DNA from 3 places in the Robertmurraya sp. FSL R5-0851 genome. Region 1 is predicted to be linked to each of the others. Evidence: predicted binding sites of a transcription regulator. Region 1 holds the regulator's gene; each other region holds the start of a gene.
The links. The regulator Rex, encoded in region 1, represses fermentation and respiration genes when NADH is low (regulators of the CRP and FNR family bind a similar motif). The targets are predictions, from matches to a motif close to TTGTGAAATATTTCACAA.
Positions count from the first base shown of each region.

Region 2: a site for Rex is predicted at 3,576-3,593, ahead of nirB (nitrite reductase large subunit NirB). Genes of this name have one in related genera too.
Region 3: a site for Rex is predicted at 3,204-3,221, ahead of qoxA (cytochrome aa3 quinol oxidase subunit II). Genes of this name have one in related genera too.

Region 1 covers NZ_JBBOOE010000001.1:264,771-270,919, forward strand. The annotation lists gene MKX65_RS01480 (ABC-F family ATP-binding cassette domain-containing protein) at 1-1,167, opposite strand, end outside; gene moaC (cyclic pyranopterin monophosphate synthase MoaC) at 1,307-1,801, shown strand; gene MKX65_RS01490 (redox-sensing transcriptional repressor Rex) at 1,829-2,488, shown strand; gene MKX65_RS01495 (YdiK family protein) at 2,516-2,728, opposite strand; gene MKX65_RS01500 (CPBP family glutamic-type intramembrane protease) at 2,725-3,462, opposite strand; gene groES (co-chaperone GroES) at 3,765-4,049, shown strand; gene groL (chaperonin GroEL) at 4,124-5,749, shown strand; gene MKX65_RS01515 (Rho termination factor N-terminal domain-containing protein) at 6,004-6,149, shown strand, end outside.
Region 2 covers NZ_JBBOOE010000001.1:2,006,068-2,012,216, forward strand. The annotation lists gene cobA (uroporphyrinogen-III C-methyltransferase) at 1-577, opposite strand, end outside; gene nirD (nitrite reductase small subunit NirD) at 625-945, opposite strand; gene nirB (nitrite reductase large subunit NirB) at 1,022-3,457, opposite strand; gene MKX65_RS10160 (tetratricopeptide repeat protein) at 3,664-6,149, opposite strand, start outside.
Region 3 covers NZ_JBBOOE010000002.1:360,024-366,172, forward strand. The annotation lists gene qoxC (cytochrome aa3 quinol oxidase subunit III) at 1-174, opposite strand, end outside; gene qoxB (cytochrome aa3 quinol oxidase subunit I) at 171-2,120, opposite strand; gene qoxA (cytochrome aa3 quinol oxidase subunit II) at 2,201-3,130, opposite strand; gene MKX65_RS26030 (PCYCGC motif-containing (lipo)protein) at 3,472-3,963, shown strand; gene MKX65_RS26035 (FixH family protein) at 4,034-4,432, opposite strand; gene MKX65_RS26040 (sulfatase-like hydrolase/transferase) at 4,668-6,149, opposite strand, start outside.

The DNA of each region.
Region 1 (6,149 bases):
GTAATGAACTTGTCCTTCTAACGGTTGTAACGTACCTTGGATGGTTTTGAGTAAGGTTGATTTTCCAATCCCATTTGGTCCAACTAAGGCAACGGAATCTCCTCTAGTAATTCGGAGGGAAAGTTCCTCAGCTATTCGTTCATCATGATAACCAACTGCTAGGGAGTGGACATTTAACACTTCATTGCCACTTTGCTTTTCAATATCAAAACCGAAGGAGGCGGACTTTTCATCTCCAAGAGGTTTGTCCATAACTTGCATTCTCTCAAGCGTCTTCCTTCTACTTTGGGCTCGCTTGGTGGTCGATGCACGAGCAAGATTTTTTTGAATAAAGTCCTGTAGTTTGGCTATTTCATCTTGTTGTTTCTCGTATTGTTTGAGATCACGCTCGTAGTTTTCGGCTTTTTGTTCAAGATAAGAGCTGTAGTTTCCTGAGAATTTGCTGATTTGATTCCTAGAAATTTCGTACACTTGATTGACCACTTTGTCTAAAAAGTAGCGATCGTGGGATACGATTAAGATGGCACCTGAGTAGCCAGTAAGATATTGCTCTAGCCAAGACAACGTATCGATATCTAAATGGTTGGTAGGTTCGTCCAAGATAAGAATATCAGGCTTGGTTAATAACAACTTCGCAAGAGCTAAACGAGTTTTCTGGCCACCACTTAAGCTATCAATTTTCGTAGAGTAATCGAATGAGTGGAAGTTCAAGCCATGTAGGACAGAACGTATATCTGACTCGTACTGGTAGCCCCCATTCTCCTTAAACTCATTTTGGAGATGGTCATATTCCTTGATTGTTCGCTCGTACAAAGTAGCATCTTCAAATACGGTAGGATCAGCCATTTTTTCCTCAAGCTTACGAAGTTCCCGCTCTTGTTTCATGACATGTTCAAACACGGTAAGCATTTCTTCCCAAATGGATAATCCGGAAACAAGACCTGTGTTCTGAGCCAAGTACCCGATCGTTACATGTTTGGGCTTGATTAAATCACCTGATTCATAGGAAAGGTGACCGGCAATAATCTTGAGTAATGTAGATTTCCCGGCCCCGTTTCTACCTACTAAGGCAATACGGTCTCTTGTTTGAACTTCTAGTTTTATATTCGATAAAATAAGGTCAGCCCCATAAGACTTGGAAAGCTGGTTTACTTGTAGTAGTATCATTGATTTCACCTCTATACTTCTACGGTTAGTGTATCGCATTCAATACGGATGAGCAATGATATGAGTTGTGAACTATGTTACAATGTTTTCACACAAAATGAGGAAAATAGTGTATGATTTTGAAAGAGGTGTATAATAGATGTCAGAGTTCACTCATTTTAATAAAGAAGGCAGAGCAAAAATGGTAGATGTGAGTGATAAGCCCGAAACGGTACGGACGGCCATTGCCCACTCTAGTATCACAGTTAATCAAGAGATATATGATCGAATCACACATAACCAAATGAAAAAGGGGGATGTGTTAGCAGTCGCACAGGTTGCAGCTGTTATGGCTAGTAAAAAAACATGGGATATTATTCCAATGTGTCACCCTATTCCACTCACAGGTGTTGATATTTCTTTTGATTGGGAATCAGATAACAATTGCCATACTCTACATATTTCTGCTAGTGTAAAGACAAAAGGGAATACAGGTGTAGAAATGGAAGCGTTAACAGCTGCTTCTGTTTGCGCGCTTACCGTGTATGATATGTGTAAAGCAGTAGATAAAGGAATGGTTATCGGGAAAACATACCTGGTTGAAAAGACAGGTGGTAAAAACGGTGACTTTAAGAGAGAAGAGAGACTATATTAGTTAAAGGTAGAAGGTAGGGGAAGAACGATGAGTAATGAATCAATGAAAATCCCACAAGCAACGGCGAAAAGACTACCATTGTATTATCGCTTTTTAAATAGTTTACACTCATCAGGAAAGCAACGCGTTTCATCGGCTGAACTAAGTGAGGCGGTGAAGGTCGATTCTGCAACAATCCGAAGAGATTTTTCATACTTTGGAGCCTTAGGTAAAAAGGGATACGGTTACAATGTAAACTATTTATTATCCTTTTTCCGTAAAACACTCGACCAAGATGAATTAACGAAGGTTGCGTTAATTGGGGTCGGGAATCTTGGGACAGCATTTTTAAACTATAACTTCTTAAAGAATAATAATACCAAAATTGCGGTTGCATTTGATGTGATAGAAGAGAAGGTAGGCACAAAAATTGGTGAAGTGCCCGTCTACCATATGGATGATCTAGAAGAAGTTATTGAAAAAGAAGACATTCAGGTCGCGATATTAACGGTTCCAGCACCGGTTGCACAATCCATTACCGATCGAATGGTTCAAGGATCGGTGAGAGGCATTTTAAACTTTACCCCGGCCCGATTAACGGTTCCCTCATCCATCAGGGTTCACCATATTGATCTGGCTATTGAGTTACAGTCACTGGTGTACTTTTTAAAGCATTATTCAATGGATGAAGAAATGGTAGAAGAATAAACAGTAAGCCGCCCCTTAGTGGAGCGGCTATTTCTTTTGCTCTTTCTTGATCTCTTTAATTTTAAAATGTAAAAGAATCATCCGAATGCCTGAACCAATATCAAAGGTCGCTAGCAAGACAAGCAGGTAGGTGAAAAAGCCCCACTCTCCATTTTGCTGTAAGTCCTGTATGGCAAACACTGTGAACAGAGCACCTAAGATGATGTATATAATTCCTGAAAATAAAGGTGACTGTCTCATAAGAAGAATCCTCCAATAAAGCTTTGCATTTGTTCTGCTTGTTTGATTAATTTTTCTAAGTCTTCCTTAAATACGGATTGCACAAGAACAACGAACGTATTCATCGATACGTGAGCAACGATCGGAACGAGAATCCGATTGGTTTTTACATACAAATACGCAAAGGTGAATCCCATTGCGGAATAAAGTAGAGTGTGCTCCGGCTCCATATGGGCAAAAGAAAAAATAACGGAGCTAAGCAAGGCTGATAGAAAAAAGTTAAATCGCTTATAAAAAGCCCCAAAAATGATCTTACGAAAAACAATTTCTTCTAATATAGGACCAATCACTGAGCTCACGACAATCATAATAGGAAAGGACTCAATGATGCGTAGAATCTGTTGCGTATTTTCAGAACCAACATCAATACCAATCAAACGTTCAATATTTGCAGCAAAGGCTTGGGCAAATAGGGCAAGAAAGACACCTGTGATAGACCAAAGGATCGATCGACCTAAGCTGGCTCCGCTTCTTACTTCATTTGTGTTTACCATCTCATTACGCAACAACATCAGGACAATCACAAGTGTGAGCGAAAAGCTTATGACAAGCCAAGTGACCCCTGCGAACCCTTGAGAGTGATGGGTTTCAAAACCAATCAGTTCTAGTATCAGAGAGGTGATAGGGACACCAATAAAGCTTGAAAGCTGCATAGCAATATAAGCAATTAATATAATCCAATATTCACGTTTCAAAACAAGTCTCCTTTTCCATCCAATATAGTTATTCTACTCGTAAACATCAGGTTGTATCAAATAAGAAGAATTATCGTCCGTATTTTAGCATTATATGGATAGAATAGGTGGAAAAGTACATACTTAGTAAGGTTGTACAATTAACAAGTTATGGGGGGACTTTTACAAAAAATTTATAAAAAAAAGCGGTTTCTCGCTTGCAAAAAAGGTAGAGATTCATTAATATAATAGTTGTGTTAGCACTCTAGTTAAGTGAGTGCTAATAATAAAAATCTTTCATATATTTGAGGAGGTTGTTTCACTTGTTAAAGCCACTAGGTGATCGCATTGTAATTGAGCTAGTTGAAACGGAAGAAAAAACGGCAAGCGGTATTGTACTACCAGACTCTGCTAAAGAGAAGCCTCAAGAAGGCAAAGTAGTTGCTGTCGGCACTGGCCGCGTACTTGAAAGCGGTGAGCGTGTAGCTCTTGAAGTTTCTGTGGACGACCGCATTATCTTCTCAAAATACGCTGGCACAGAAGTGAAGTACGAAGGAAAAGAGTACTTAATTCTACGTGAAAACGATATTCTTGCTATTCTTGGATAAGAGTAGAGATTTTCTTATTTAAAAACTAAACGAAGACAGAATAGATTGAAAAAACTCGAGGAGGGTATTTTACAATGGCTAAAGAAATTAAGTTTAGTGAAGACGCACGCCGCTCGATGCTTCGTGGGGTAGATGCACTTGCAAATGCGGTAAAAGTAACATTAGGACCAAAAGGACGTAACGTGGTTCTTGAAAAGAAATTCGGTTCACCACTTATTACAAACGATGGTGTAACGATTGCAAAAGAAATCGAACTTGAAGATGCATTCGAAAACATGGGTGCGAAGCTTGTTGCTGAAGTAGCTAGCAAAACAAATGATGTGGCTGGTGACGGTACGACAACTGCAACGGTTCTTGCTCAAGCGATGATCCGTGAAGGCTTAAAGAACGTAACAGCTGGAGCTAACCCAATGGGTATCCGTAAAGGGATGGATAAGGCAGTAGCAGTAGCGGTTGAAGAGCTTCGTGCTATTTCAAAGCCAATCGAAAACAAAGCTTCTATCGCTCAAGTTGCGGCTATTTCTGCTGCTGACGATGAAGTTGGTCAATTAATTGCTGAAGCAATGGAGCGCGTTGGTAACGACGGCGTTATCACTATCGAAGAATCAAAGGGCTTCACTACTGAGCTTGATGTAGTAGAAGGTATGCAATTCGATCGTGGATATGCATCTCCATACATGGTAACAGACTCTGATAAAATGGAAGCTGTTCTAGACAATCCATTTATCTTAATTACGGATAAGAAAATTGGAAGCATCCAAGAAATCCTTCCTGTTTTAGAGCAAGTGGTTCAACAAGGTAAGCCATTATTACTTGTTGCTGAGGATGTTGAAGGGGAAGCGTTAGCTACTTTAGTAGTGAACAAGCTTCGCGGAACATTCAATGCAGTTGCTGTTAAAGCTCCTGGTTTCGGTGACCGTCGTAAAGCTATGCTTGAAGACATCGCTATCTTAACAGGTGGAGAAGTAATCACTGAAGAGCTAGGTCGTGACCTTAAGTCTGCAACGATCCAATCTCTAGGTCGCGCTTCTAAGGTTGTTGTTTCAAAAGAAAACACAACAATCGTTGAAGGTGCTGGAGACTCTGCACAAATCGCAGGTCGTGTAAACCAAATCCGTGCGCAAATGGAAGAAACCACTTCTGAATTTGACCGCGAAAAATTACAAGAGCGCTTAGCTAAGCTAGCTGGCGGTGTAGCAGTAGTGAAAGTTGGAGCTGCTACTGAAACAGAATTAAAAGAGCGTAAGCTTCGTATCGAAGACGCATTGAACTCAACTCGTGCAGCTGTTGAAGAAGGTATCGTTTCTGGTGGTGGTGTAGCCCTACTTAACGTATACAACAAGGTTGCTGCTCTAGAGGTTACTGGTGACGAGAAAACAGGTGTGAACATCGTACTACGTGCGATGGAAGAGCCAGTTCGTACAATCGCACACAATGCGGGTCTTGAAGGATCTGTTATCGTTGAGCGCTTAAAGCGTGAAGAAGTAGGAACAGGCTTCAACGCAGCGACTGGCGAGTGGGTAAACATGATCGAAGCTGGTATCGTTGACCCAACTAAAGTAACTCGTTCAGCTCTTCAAAACGCTGGATCTGTTGCAGCAATGTTCTTAACAACTGAAGCAGTTGTTGCTGACATTAAAGAAGATACTCCTGCAATGCCTGACATGGGCGGCATGGGTGGAATGGGCGGCATGATGTAATAAACGCCCTCAAACCCTTGATATATAAGGGCTTTATGTAAGATGAGAGTGGAATGTTAACAAATTATAGAAGCTTCTCATAAGTTGAGCCAACTTATGGGAAGCTTCTTTTTTATATATGAAAGTTTAGTTGGAGGGATAAGAAAGTTACTTTTAGAGTAGTCGGCCCCGTTTCAAGTGTTCATATTAAGCACATGCGTGATAAAATGAAAAAATAAAAATGCGATGAAAAAGATGGCTAGTAAGGAGTTGCCGTGGCTTTTGATATTGTCAGAGGTGGACGCAATGTGAAAGGGGTAAATAAAAACAAGAATCAAAAGAATAAAATAATAGGAATAGCTTCATTAAAGGAAGCGCTATCCGCATTAAAAGTCGCAGATCTTCAAGACATCCGGAAAAA
Region 2 (6,149 bases), 1.7 Mb from region 1:
ATGAGGGTTTCCCATGTGAAAGTAAATTCGTACATATATGCGAAAGATTGCCTACACCCATGTAAAAAGCAATTGTATCGATCCCTTTTGCAAGTCCTTCCCAGTTGAGTGTAGATTTCCCGTCCTTTGATTTATCATGAGCCGTAACAATGGCAAATGATTCTCCATATTCTCGGTGGGTTACTGGAATACCAGCATAGAGAGGGGCTGCAATTCCGGAAGTGATTCCTGGAATCAATTCAAACGAAAGACCATTTTTAGCTAAAGCCTCTGCTTCTTCACCTACGCGTCCGAACACTCCAGGGTCTCCACCCTTTAATCGAACGACGATTTTTCCTGCAGCTGTTTTCTCTACAAGTAGCTCGTTTATTTTTTCCTGCCTGAGGGTATGACGATCAGGAAGCTTCCCACAGTAGATAAACTCACAATTTGGCGGTGCAAAATCCAGAAGCTTTGGGTTTGCAAGTCGGTCATAAAGAATAACCTCCGCTCTTTGAATGGCTTCTAGGCCTTTTACTGTAATGAGTCCGATATCCCCTGGTCCTGCTCCAACTAAATATGCTTTTCCTGTTGTCATACAAACTTCCTCCCCTAGGCAAATGGGGGCGAAGTCGCCCCCATCCTTTATATTAGTAATAAAATGCGATTATCTTCAACTTCTACTTCATACGTTTTTACTTGTCCTTCGTCTGGTGCTTGGACCTTCCCATCATTCAAAGAGATTTTCCAGTCATAAAGTGGACAGTATACATAGCTTCCACTTACTAAGCCATCAGCCAAAGTGCCTCCTTTTGGATGAGGACTTTTGTTTTCAACCGCTTTAACTTCTCCAGTTGATAGTTTAAATAGGACTATTTCTTTTTCGCCAAGTCGGATCACTTTTCCTGCTTGATGTGCTAATGTTTGATAATTTCCGACATCAACCTTTGTTAATGTTTGTGGCATATCAATCACCAAAACCTTTCCTCTAATTTTACCCATCATTTTCGTCTTCGTAAATATTAAATTTCCACTTACGATACTAGACTAAAACTTCTGGAAATTCCTCTGTTTTGTAGTATTTTTCACGAATTTGTTGATTTTTCAGTGCTTCATTCCAAGGCTCTGTGTATCTAGTTAATGAACGATCCAGTTTCGCAGTTAATTCTTTTCTAACTTCAGCATTCTGCAGTACTTCTTTTACATGTTCTAGGCCCACACGTTCAATCCATGTTGATGTACGCTCTAGGTAATTGGCGGTCTCACGGTAGTACTGAATATAAGCACTAATCATATCCATTACGTCTTCTTCAGTCTTTAACGTGCAGAGTAGGTCACCGGCACGAAGATCGGTTCCTCCGTTACCGCCTACATACAATTCAAAACCGCCATCAATTCCGACAATTCCCATATCTTTAATTCCTGCTTCAGCACAGTTACGTGGACATCCTGATACGCCCATCTTAAATTTATGTGGAGTGTCTAAACGTTCAAATTTCTTCTCAAGGTCAATTCCTAGTTGCATGGTATCTTGTGTACCATAACGGCAGAATTGAGATCCTACACATGTTTTTACTGTACGTAATGTTTTTCCGTAGGCATAACCAGAAGGCATTCCTAGGTCTTCCCAAACATTTGTCAGATCTTCTTTTTTCACACCTAGTAATGCGATACGCTGTCCACCAGTAAGCTTAACAAGCGGTATATTGTATTTCTCGGTAACCTCAGCAATTTTCTTTAAGTCCTCAGCATTTGTTACACCACCGTACATTCTTGGAACAACAGAGTATGTGCCGTCTTTTTGAATGTTCGCGTGCATTTTCTCGTTAACAAGTCGAGAGTCACGTTCATCGTGGTATTCTTCAGGGTGAAGCATACCTAGATAGTAGTTAAGAGCAGGACGACATTTGCTGCAGCCTTCCTCGTTGTTCCAGCCAAGAACATTCATGACTTCTTTCGTACTCATCATGCCTTTTTCTTTAATTTCAGCAACTACCTCGTCACGGCTTAAAGTTGTACAACCACAGAGAGTCTTTTTATTAGCTTTTGTGGCATCAAATGAATCACCCAATGTATAAGCAAGAATTTCACCAACAATACCTTTACATCGACCGCAAGAACGACCTGCGTTTGTACAGCTAGATACTTGATCAACCGTTGTAAGCCCTTTTGTTTGAATGGCTTCCACTATGGTTCCCTTTGAGACGCCGTTACATCCACACACAATCTCTGTATCTGGCATAGAGTCAACGCTCATGTCTGCTTGACCCCCGCCACAGCAACCAGAGTCTAAGATACTTGCGCTTGTTTTCCCACTAACATCTTCTTTATCAACAAGCATGCGGAACAATTTTGTACTATCCTTTGTGTCACCGTATAGAACAATCCCCACTACTCGATTGTCTCTTATTAGTATTTTTTTATAAATGCCTTCAAATTCATTGTGTACTTTAATTGCTTTTGTTGATTTATCATCAATTATTTCACCCGCAGAATAAAGGTCAACATCAGAAACCTTCAGCTGGGTCCCTGTTACAGATCCTTCATATGGTGAAACCTCTAAACCGAGTATTCTCTGTGCTAAAACCTTCCCTTGTTCATAGAGAGGGGCGACCATTCCATACGTGATTTCTCTATGTTCTGCACATTCCCCAACCGCATATACATTAGGTGTATTTGTTTCCATCAAGTCATTGACAACAATCCCACGGTTTACATTAATGCCAGCTTCTTTTGCAAGCTGTGTATTTGGTTTAATTCCGACCGCCATAACGACTAGATCTGTTTCGATTTCTGTTCCGTCGCTAAATCGAAGACCTGTAACTCGGTCATCTCCAAGAATTACACTCGTTTGTTTTTCAAAAAGGAACTTCATCCCTTGCGCTTCAAGTTCTTCTTTCAGCATAATTGCAGCTGTCTCATCTAGCTGTCTTTCCATGAGGTGTGGCATCAAATGAACCACATGAACGTCCATTCCTAGGTCAATTAAACCTCTTGCAGCTTCTAGACCAAGAAGACCTCCACCGATAACTACCGCTTTTTTATGTGTACGAGCTACTTCCATCATATTTTCACAATCTTGAATATCACGGAAGCCCGTTACTCCTTGTTTATCCGCACCGGGTACCGGTAGGATGAAAGAGCTTGAACCTGTTGCAATAATTAGTTCATCGTAAGCAACGATTCTTCCCGTAGAAGAAACGACTGTCTTTAATTGTGGATTGATCTTTGCTACCGCTTCATTTGTATATAAAGTGATATTATTTTCACGGTACCATTCCCATTCATTTAGAAAGATCTCATCTACCGTTGTTTTTCCTTGCAATACATTTGATAATTGAATTCGGTTGTAGTTTGGATATGGTTCGTTTCCAAAGATTGTTATATGAAAAGCATCGGGCGTTAGTTTTAGAATTTCCTCGATTACTCTTACTCCTGCCATCCCGTTACCAATAAGAACTAAATGTTTTTTTTCCATTTTGTTTTGTCCTCCCCAGCCTGAGCTTTATGCTCGTTATTTCACAATCAATTTGATAGCTCTATTTTAACTTCTTTTATGTTGAAAACTTGTGAAGTTTGTCACACTTTCGTGAACTATGTGAATGTATTCACATTTTGTTCAAAGTTTTGAAGCTTTCAGAATGAAAAAAAGCTGGTGCATGATTGCACCAGCTTGAAAACTAATTATACTTCTTGTTTGACTTTAGGACTTCCAGTAAACAGGTATTCGTATTGCTTATAACGGACCGTGAATAGCTTAATTGGATCCTCAAAAGCAGTTGGATTTTGCTGAAGCTTTGCTAAAGATAGCTCAAATTGATTAATCTTTTCTACTAAGTCTTCTGCTGTGTGAGTTAACTCATCCTTAGGTTTTTGGAAGAACGATTCTAAATCTTTTTGTATGGCCATTGCAAAAAAATGATAAGGCGCAAAAAACTGTTTACTTACGTGTTTTGCTACTTCGGAATAATCTTCCGTTTCTACATAGCGCTTGTATTTTTGCTGCAGCATCGCTTTATTTTGACCGATGCCAGCCAAAAGCTTCCCTGCTCCCTTAAGCAACAATTGTGTTGGATTATGTTTTAACATAATGTTGATGTGCTCTAATTGAACACCACTTGTTAACCGTCCAGTGTCTCTTCTCCAGTCGTGAAGTAATTGATCATCTACAGGGAACTGGAATTTTTCAATTCCGTATAAGCCATTAAAGCTTGTAGCCATTTCATCTAAATAAGCACGAATCTGCTGTAGTTCCTCTTTTGTAAGACCAATCCATTTTTGAAGAGAAGAGTAGAGCTTTGGAAGGGTAGTGTTTTGTAAATATTCCTCCATGCGCCTATTCATTTCTTCGTTTAATTGAAGATGAATAGTAGCAAGATTGCTTTGATCGGTAATAGATTCTGCTGTTGATTTTAGAACACTTGGTATGTCAGCTTCTACTTCTGCTGAAAGCTCCTGCAAGATCGAAATATAATTCTGCTTCAGCCTTTCTCCAACTTCCTGTTCTAGATCACCAAGTTGCATGGAAGCTCCACTAACCTTAGCTAACATTTCCTTATTCCACTGAATCACATCGATTAATTTTTCTTCTTTATCAGCTCGTTTTGCTAGTAGATAGTGTAGTGTTTCTTTAATAAAGTAAAGCTCTTTTCTTGTTCTTCTTTCGTTGGATCTCTCACTGTTTACTTCGGCTAAAACATGACTCCAGTCCACCGCTTGAGAAGTCGTGTACGGATAAATCTCAGCATTAGGGAATATTGGATTCAGGTTTTTCTTGACGGTTTCCATATAATAAGAAACGCCAGTCTCTTCTTCAGCTACCTTTGGGATTGGAAGGATAAAAATGAACGTATGATCGTTAGCTTGTTGGTTCATTTGTCTTATCACATTCATTTCCATTTCGTTTAATGGATTTTCCTCATTTAAAACATAAATAATGCTATCAGCCATGTGTAAATTAACAGATAGTGAGCTTCTTTCTTGAACTGTTCCACGATACGGTGGAATGGACATTAATGAAGTGTTCTCCGCTTTTAACAGTTCAAAAGGTCCTTTAGAATGGATGTAATGATCAGTTGACCCGATTTCCGAAGGACTATCTACTTGTTTGGATTCAACGGAATTGACTTCTATTAATTCAGGTTCAGGCAAGTAGCTATATAATGCTAATTTGGAAGACAATTGGCTTACTTGTTCATGTCCAAGCACATCACTTAAAATCGTTGTTTGTAGCTTGCTTGTTCCTGTAAACAAAGTAATGGTGCTTTGCTTATTTTGTAAATTCTCCATAATCCATTTCAGCTTATTGCTTACTTGCATATCTTCTTCTTCAGCCCAAGTAACGATACTTGAGAACAATTGTTTAGTTTGGTGCACATCAATTAATCCATTTAATGAAGAATTTGTTAGTGCATGATTAGCCACCGAAACCGTATCTTCATCGATCGTACCTGGGAAAACTTCATTCCACGCCAGTACTGCACAAGCAGTATAGACAAAATGATTTGATTCTGCGAAACGCATCCAATTTTTTAGCAATAATGGAATGATTTCTTGAATCTCATTCAAGGTATACTTTCCACTTAAAAATAACTGAAAAGTTTTTAAGTATTGTTGAGATAGAAGCTTCCAGGATAACTGTTCAGGAAGCTCTGATTGTAGTAGTAATGAATTAAGCTCGCGTACCCAATTAAGTAGCTCTGATTGTTCTTCGTAATTTTCCCAAAGCTTAAAAACAATCTTCTCAAAACGAATACGATCAAGGCGTAACATGAATGATAAAAATGGAATATACTCTTCAGGTTTAAAAATGGTGGTTCGTTGTTCATCGCAATATTTTTTAATGATATCGATCCATTCTGGAGAGTTGGTGCGCATAAATTCTTTCATGGCAAGATGAATTGCATTAGCCCAATCTTCAATTTCTTCAAAGAAGAGACGGGCAAGTTCAGTGACTCCAGGATAATCAGGGTGGTTGTTAATGGTTTCGCTAATAATAGACGTGGCTTCATGGGTACGACCGTCTTTTACGTAAAGTCTAAATAGCTGTAAAGAAACTTCTGTATGAAGTACAATCGATTCTGTACTTACTCTTTTATAGATTTCCTCTGCAGTTGAGTATTGCTCTAACTCCAAGTAAGCATCTGCGATATTCTTTTTGGCCCATGGTG
Region 3 (6,149 bases), on a different contig from region 1:
AAAAATTTCTGCTCCTGTCGGTCCGTTGCCAGTTCCATTTACTAATGTAAAATATGATGCGAAAAGCGTTCCAAAAAGTGCAATTTCGGCTCCAAGGAAAATCCAGAACCCTAAGATATTTAAACGATTTTGTTCTGTACTATATTCGAGAGGGAGCGAGTGATCTATCTTCATATTCTAGTACCTCCCAATTTTTCTTCTGTTTCTTTTACTTCTTCAACAGAGATGTAGCGACCATGATCTTTCTCAAATGAACGGAATGCTAAACAAGCAAAAAGTCCGATTGTTGAAAGGATTAGAAGAATCCAAATACCGAATACAAACGCAAAGCCCCATACGAAGAAGATTGCTCCTAAGATAAACGGCATTCCACTGTTATTTGGCATATGAATTTTCTTGATATCACCCTTAAACAATTTATATCCCTTTTTCTTTGAATCCCAAAATGCTTCTGTTGAATCAACTTCAGGCACAATTGCAAAATTGTATTCTGGAACCGGACTATGAGTAGCCCATTCAAGAGAACGTGCATCCCATGGATCTGCAGGTATATCTCTTGGTGCGTAGCGAATGCTGTAATATATATTGTACACAATTAAAGCAAACCCTACGGCTAATCCCAATGCACCGATAAACGAAATCATATTCCAAATTCCAAATCCAGTTGATTCTGAGTAGGTATACATACGACGAGCTTGCCCGTCTAAACCAGAAATAAACATTGGGAAGAATGTTACACAAACGCTGATAGAGATGAACCAGAATGACCATTTTCCTAATCGTTCATTCAAAATAAAGCCGAACATTTTTGGCCACCAATAAAAGAGTCCTGCAATCATCGCAAAAACCACACCTGGAATTATAACTAAATGGAAGTGAGCAACTAAGAACATAGTATTATGATATTGGTAGTCAGCACTAGCCATCCCAAGCATAACACCTGTTACACCACCGATAGTAAAAATCGGAATAAAGCCTAATGTGTATAGCATTGGTGTTGTAAAAACAATCTTTCCTTTTCTAAGGGTAAATAACCAGTTGAAAATCTTAACACCAGTCGGTACCGCAATAGCCATGGTTGTAATAGAAAAAATACTATTAACAAAAGCTCCTTGACCCATTGTGAAGAAATGGTGAACCCAAACTAAGAATGATAGTGCAGAAATAGCTACCATAGAGATAACCATTGATTTATACCCATAAAGATTACGTCTTGCAAAAGTTGAAATGATTTCACTATATATCCCAAAAGCCGGTAGGATTAATATATAAACTTCCGGATGTCCCCAAACCCAGAACAGGTTCGCCCAAAGCATATCCATACCACCATTGGACATTGAAAAGAAGTTAGCACCAAACAGACGATCAAACGTTCCCATTGCAAGAGCAACAGTCAAAACTGGAAAGGCAAAAACGATGATTAGATTTGTAATCAAAGCAGACCATGTGAACATTGGCATTTTCATCAATGTCATTCCAGGCGCTCTCATTTTAAGAATGGTCGTAATAAAGTTAATACCTGTTATTAACGTTCCTAGACCAGAAATTTGAAGAGCAATCATATAATAGTTCGTTCCTACAGATTTACTAAATTCATTACCTGCTAAAGGGAAAATAGATGTCCAGGTTGAATCTGGTGAACCACCGATAACAAACGAAATGTTAAATAACATTGCTCCGAAAAAATATAACCAAAAACTTACTGCATTTAATCTAGGGAAGGCCACGTCACGAGCACCAATTTGTAATGGTACTACGAAGTTCATAAAAAACATAATGAAAGCCATAGCCATAAATATAATCATCACAACTCCGTGAGTGGTGAATATTTCATTATACTCTTGTGCACCTAACAATTTGTTATCAGGTACAGCAGTTTGAGCACGCATCATAATCGCATCTACTCCGCCTCGGAATAACATCAATAAGGCAGAAACTAAATACATTATACCGATTCGTTTATGGTCAACAGTTGTTAACCAGTTTTGCCATAGATACCCCCATTTTTTAAAATAGGTTAACCCAACAACAATGGCAATCATAGTAAGTACAATGGCTGCCATCGATGCATATATTGTTGGACCTGGATTAGGTACGGCAAATCGATCAAAGAAATCCATACTTTTTTTGACCCCTTTCAGGAATAATATTGCTTATTGCTCTTCATAAAAACTAACGTTGAGCTAGTGAGAGTTAATTATTAATGATTCATGTTGCTATGATCAGAATTCCCTTCAGATGAATCTGAGTCAGATTGATCTGCTTTTTCTGGGTCTGTTTCGTTATTTTCAGTAGAACCACCATTATGATGAGCTGCCGGAGGTGGCGAAAACTCTAAATGTGTTCCAGTGTAGGTCGACTGTCCAAGGTGGCCTGGTTTTAATAATTCGTTAAACTTTTCTTCTGTAAGAGGTTCAGCAGTTTCTTTAACTTCCTTTACCCACTCATCATATTCCTCAGAAGTCATTGCCTGAACGTTGAACGTTTGTTCAGCAAATCCTTCTCCAGTAAACGAAGCGTTTCGACCCATATATTCACCAGGAACATCAGCTGCTAAATTCAAGGTATTTACCATTCCAGACATTGCGTATTTCTGACCTCCAAGCTGTGGTATCCAGAAACTCGCAATTGGCCCATAAGAATATAGTTTAAACTGAACCGGACGATCCGTCGGAATAAAGAGATAGTTAACCGTTTCAATATTTTCCTCTGGGTAACTAAAATGCCATTTCCAATTAGATGCAGAAGCATAAATAACTAATGGCTCTTCTTCATATCCCTTTGGGACATCCTCCACTTCATAGGTTGACTTAACCGTAATAAACGAAAGGAAAGCAACGATTAAGATTGGAATAGATGTCCAAAGAATTTCTAATTTAATACTTCCTTCAATATGAGGTGGTTCATAATCTTCCCTTTGTTTAGAAGCACGATATTTCCTAACTATATACACAAAGAGTGTGAAGACTACAATTACGACAATAGCCATTGTCCAAATCGAAATCATTATAACATCGGATGTTGTACGACCTTGAGGTCCTTTCGGGTCTAAAACGAGAAGCGGTTCACATCCCGTTAACACAGTGGCAATAGTGAAAATTAACGAAAATAATGCCAATTTCATTTTCATAGAGGTACCCCTTTCTTTAAATATTTTCATCATTTTAATAAGTGCACATATATTCATAGATATCTCTGCTTACATGCGCATTTCTTCACAAAGAAATAGTTAGATATACAAATAAGAATTTATGCATTTATAATAATATCATTAGTTTAGTAGAATAAATGTGACAATATTAAAAAGGATTTTTTTTCAAGTTTTTTGTATTTTTTTCCAAACAATCCGTTGATTCTTATAGGATCCCATGATAATTCACCTCAATTTGATTCGAATTTTTGGCAATTGTATTACAAAACAACCAATGATATTATTTTAATATCAAAATTGTAAAAACTGAGGTGAGTTATCTGAATAAAATAATTACCACTCTAGTATTTAGTACAATAGTTATTACGGGTTGTTCATCCTTAGAGAGTCAAGAAAATGAACAAGAGCAACCACCTAGCAAATCTGAACAAGTTCAACCAAAGTTAGAGTATACAATGGGAAGTAATGATTGGTCTGTAGTTACTAATTTAACAGACAATCCCAAAATTTTAGAAGCCTATCAATTTGCAGTTGAACATCCAGAAGTTTTGGATTACATGCCATGTTATTGTGGTTGTTATGAAGAAGACGGACATACAAGCAATACAAACTGCTTTGTGGATTCAGTACAAGGTGATGTAGCCCTTTTAGATACCATGGGCTTTGGCTGAGGTGTCTGTGTGGATATCGCCCGTGAGGCGAAACTAGAATATGAAAAAGGAACAGATTTAAAAACCATTCGTGAAAACATTGACAAAAAATATGAAGGTTTAGGTACACCAGCTACACCTACTCCAATGCCTAAAGGTTAATGAATAAGACCGGCAGCTTCAAAGCTGCCGGTCTTATTCATTATCAACCTTGTATATTCCTTTTCATCTATTATTTAACTTGGAACTCGACTTTTGGCATATTATGCATCCCTCTTGCCGTAACATGTGCAATTACAAAATAAAGACCAGGTTCGGTAAAAGTCTTCTTGATGTAATATTCACCTTCTTTTTTATCTAACTCTCCTTCTACTTTTACATGTTCCTGATCAGATTGACCTTCTTTCCAAATTTCAAACTGCATCTCGTCAGCATCTTTTACTATATCTTCTCCTTGTGTAATTTTAGCTTGAATAATTACTTCCTCATTGACTTTTAGTTCATCAGGGATAGTTTCAACCGTAACCTCAATTATTTCAGGGACCTCATCATTAATTTGAGTTTCAACGTTGTTATTACAACCAACCAGAAAAAATAATATGGCCAATAAATAGGTTCCGAATTTCGCCATAAAAAAGCTCACCTCTACACTTTTTACTTTAATAAATTTACTTAAATTAATTTTATCATATATAGAAGTTGTCATTGTGACAAATATACGTCATTATTTCCAATAGTTAGATCTATATTGGGTATTTTGAGGATCGCTCTTTTTACAAATGAATTTGTATAAACTAATAACTGATTAATGAAAACAAAACACAAAAAGGCTGATTGAGATATTCTCAATTCAGCCTTTTTGTGTTTTATTTTTGATTATTAACTTCCTGGGTATCCTCTTTATTATAATCATAATTAGATCTATCCACAGGAGTAAAGTTTTCTGGAGTATAGAACCTTAACAAATCTCCGTTTACTACTCTATCGGATTCCTCTAATTTAAGTTCTACATTTTTTTTATATTCCTTTGCAAGCACTAACTTATCTTCAAGAAGCAACTCAAGGCCAGTCTTCGAGTCATAATATTTACCCTCTATGGATGAAACTTCTGGACTTACAAAGTCACCATTTCGAAACGGAATAACTTCATTATGAGTTTCTGATAATAGGTCTGTTCCAAATTGTATATAATTTTTTGTATCAATTCCAAGTAAATGAAGTAGTGTTGGTAAAATATCTATTTGACCACTATATTCTTGGTTCACTCCACCTTCTATCCCAGGTACACGAATAAATAATGGTACTCTTTGTAAACCCGCACTCTCAAAAGGTGTAATTTCTTTACCTAATACTTTCTCCATTGCTTTATTACGATTGACCGAATTTCCATAATGATCACCATACATGATGATGATAGAGTTGTCGTATAAACCAGACTTCTTTAGATAGTCAAAAAACTGCCTTAATGATTCATCAGCATAACGTGCTGTTTGAAAATATCCATCAACAGTTTTATCCCCTGTAGTATGAGGTTGAATTAAAGCGTACTCTTCCCCAATTTCATATGGAAAATGGTGCGTTACTGGTATAAATTTTGCATAAAAGGGTTGAGGCAAAGATTCCAATAAAGGAATGGATTGTTCATAAAATGGCTTATCCATTAACCCGTAATCTGCAATGTTTTCCGAATCCATCGTGTAGTAATTAGAATCAAAGAATTTGTTATATCCAAAAGATTTATAAATCTCATTTCGATTCCAAAAACTCCCCGTATTTGAGTGGAAAACCGCTGACGTGTAACCCTGTTGTCCCAATATAGCAGGGGCAGCCTGGTAAGTATTTAAGCCTTTTGTTGTAAATGCTGACCCTTGTGGAAGTCCATACAAGGAATTCTCTAAAATAAACTCTGCATCTGCTGTTTTCCCTTGTGCTGTCTGATGGAAGAAATTATTAAAATAAAGTGTATTTTCTTCCTTTGTCATGGAGTTTAGGAACGGTGTTACTTCCTCTCCATTCAATTTGTAATCAATTAAAAAGTTTTGCATGGATTCAAGGTGAAGATAAATAACATTCATTCCTTTTCCAGCCCCAAAGTATTTTGGGTTAGGTTCCGAATGATTTGATTTTGTATAATTGATTACCTCTGTGATATCGTTACTATCTGCCAAAACTCTTTGAGTAGAGGCCTTTGTACTTTGAACTGCATCATACAAAGTGTAATTATATAGACCCAAATACTTAACTATATAGTTTCTATCAAATCCCCTAGTTAACAGCTGTGGACGATCCCCTTCAGCCAAAGCTAGGTTAAAGAAAGAAAAACCTAAAGCCAAAGAAAACATAGCTGC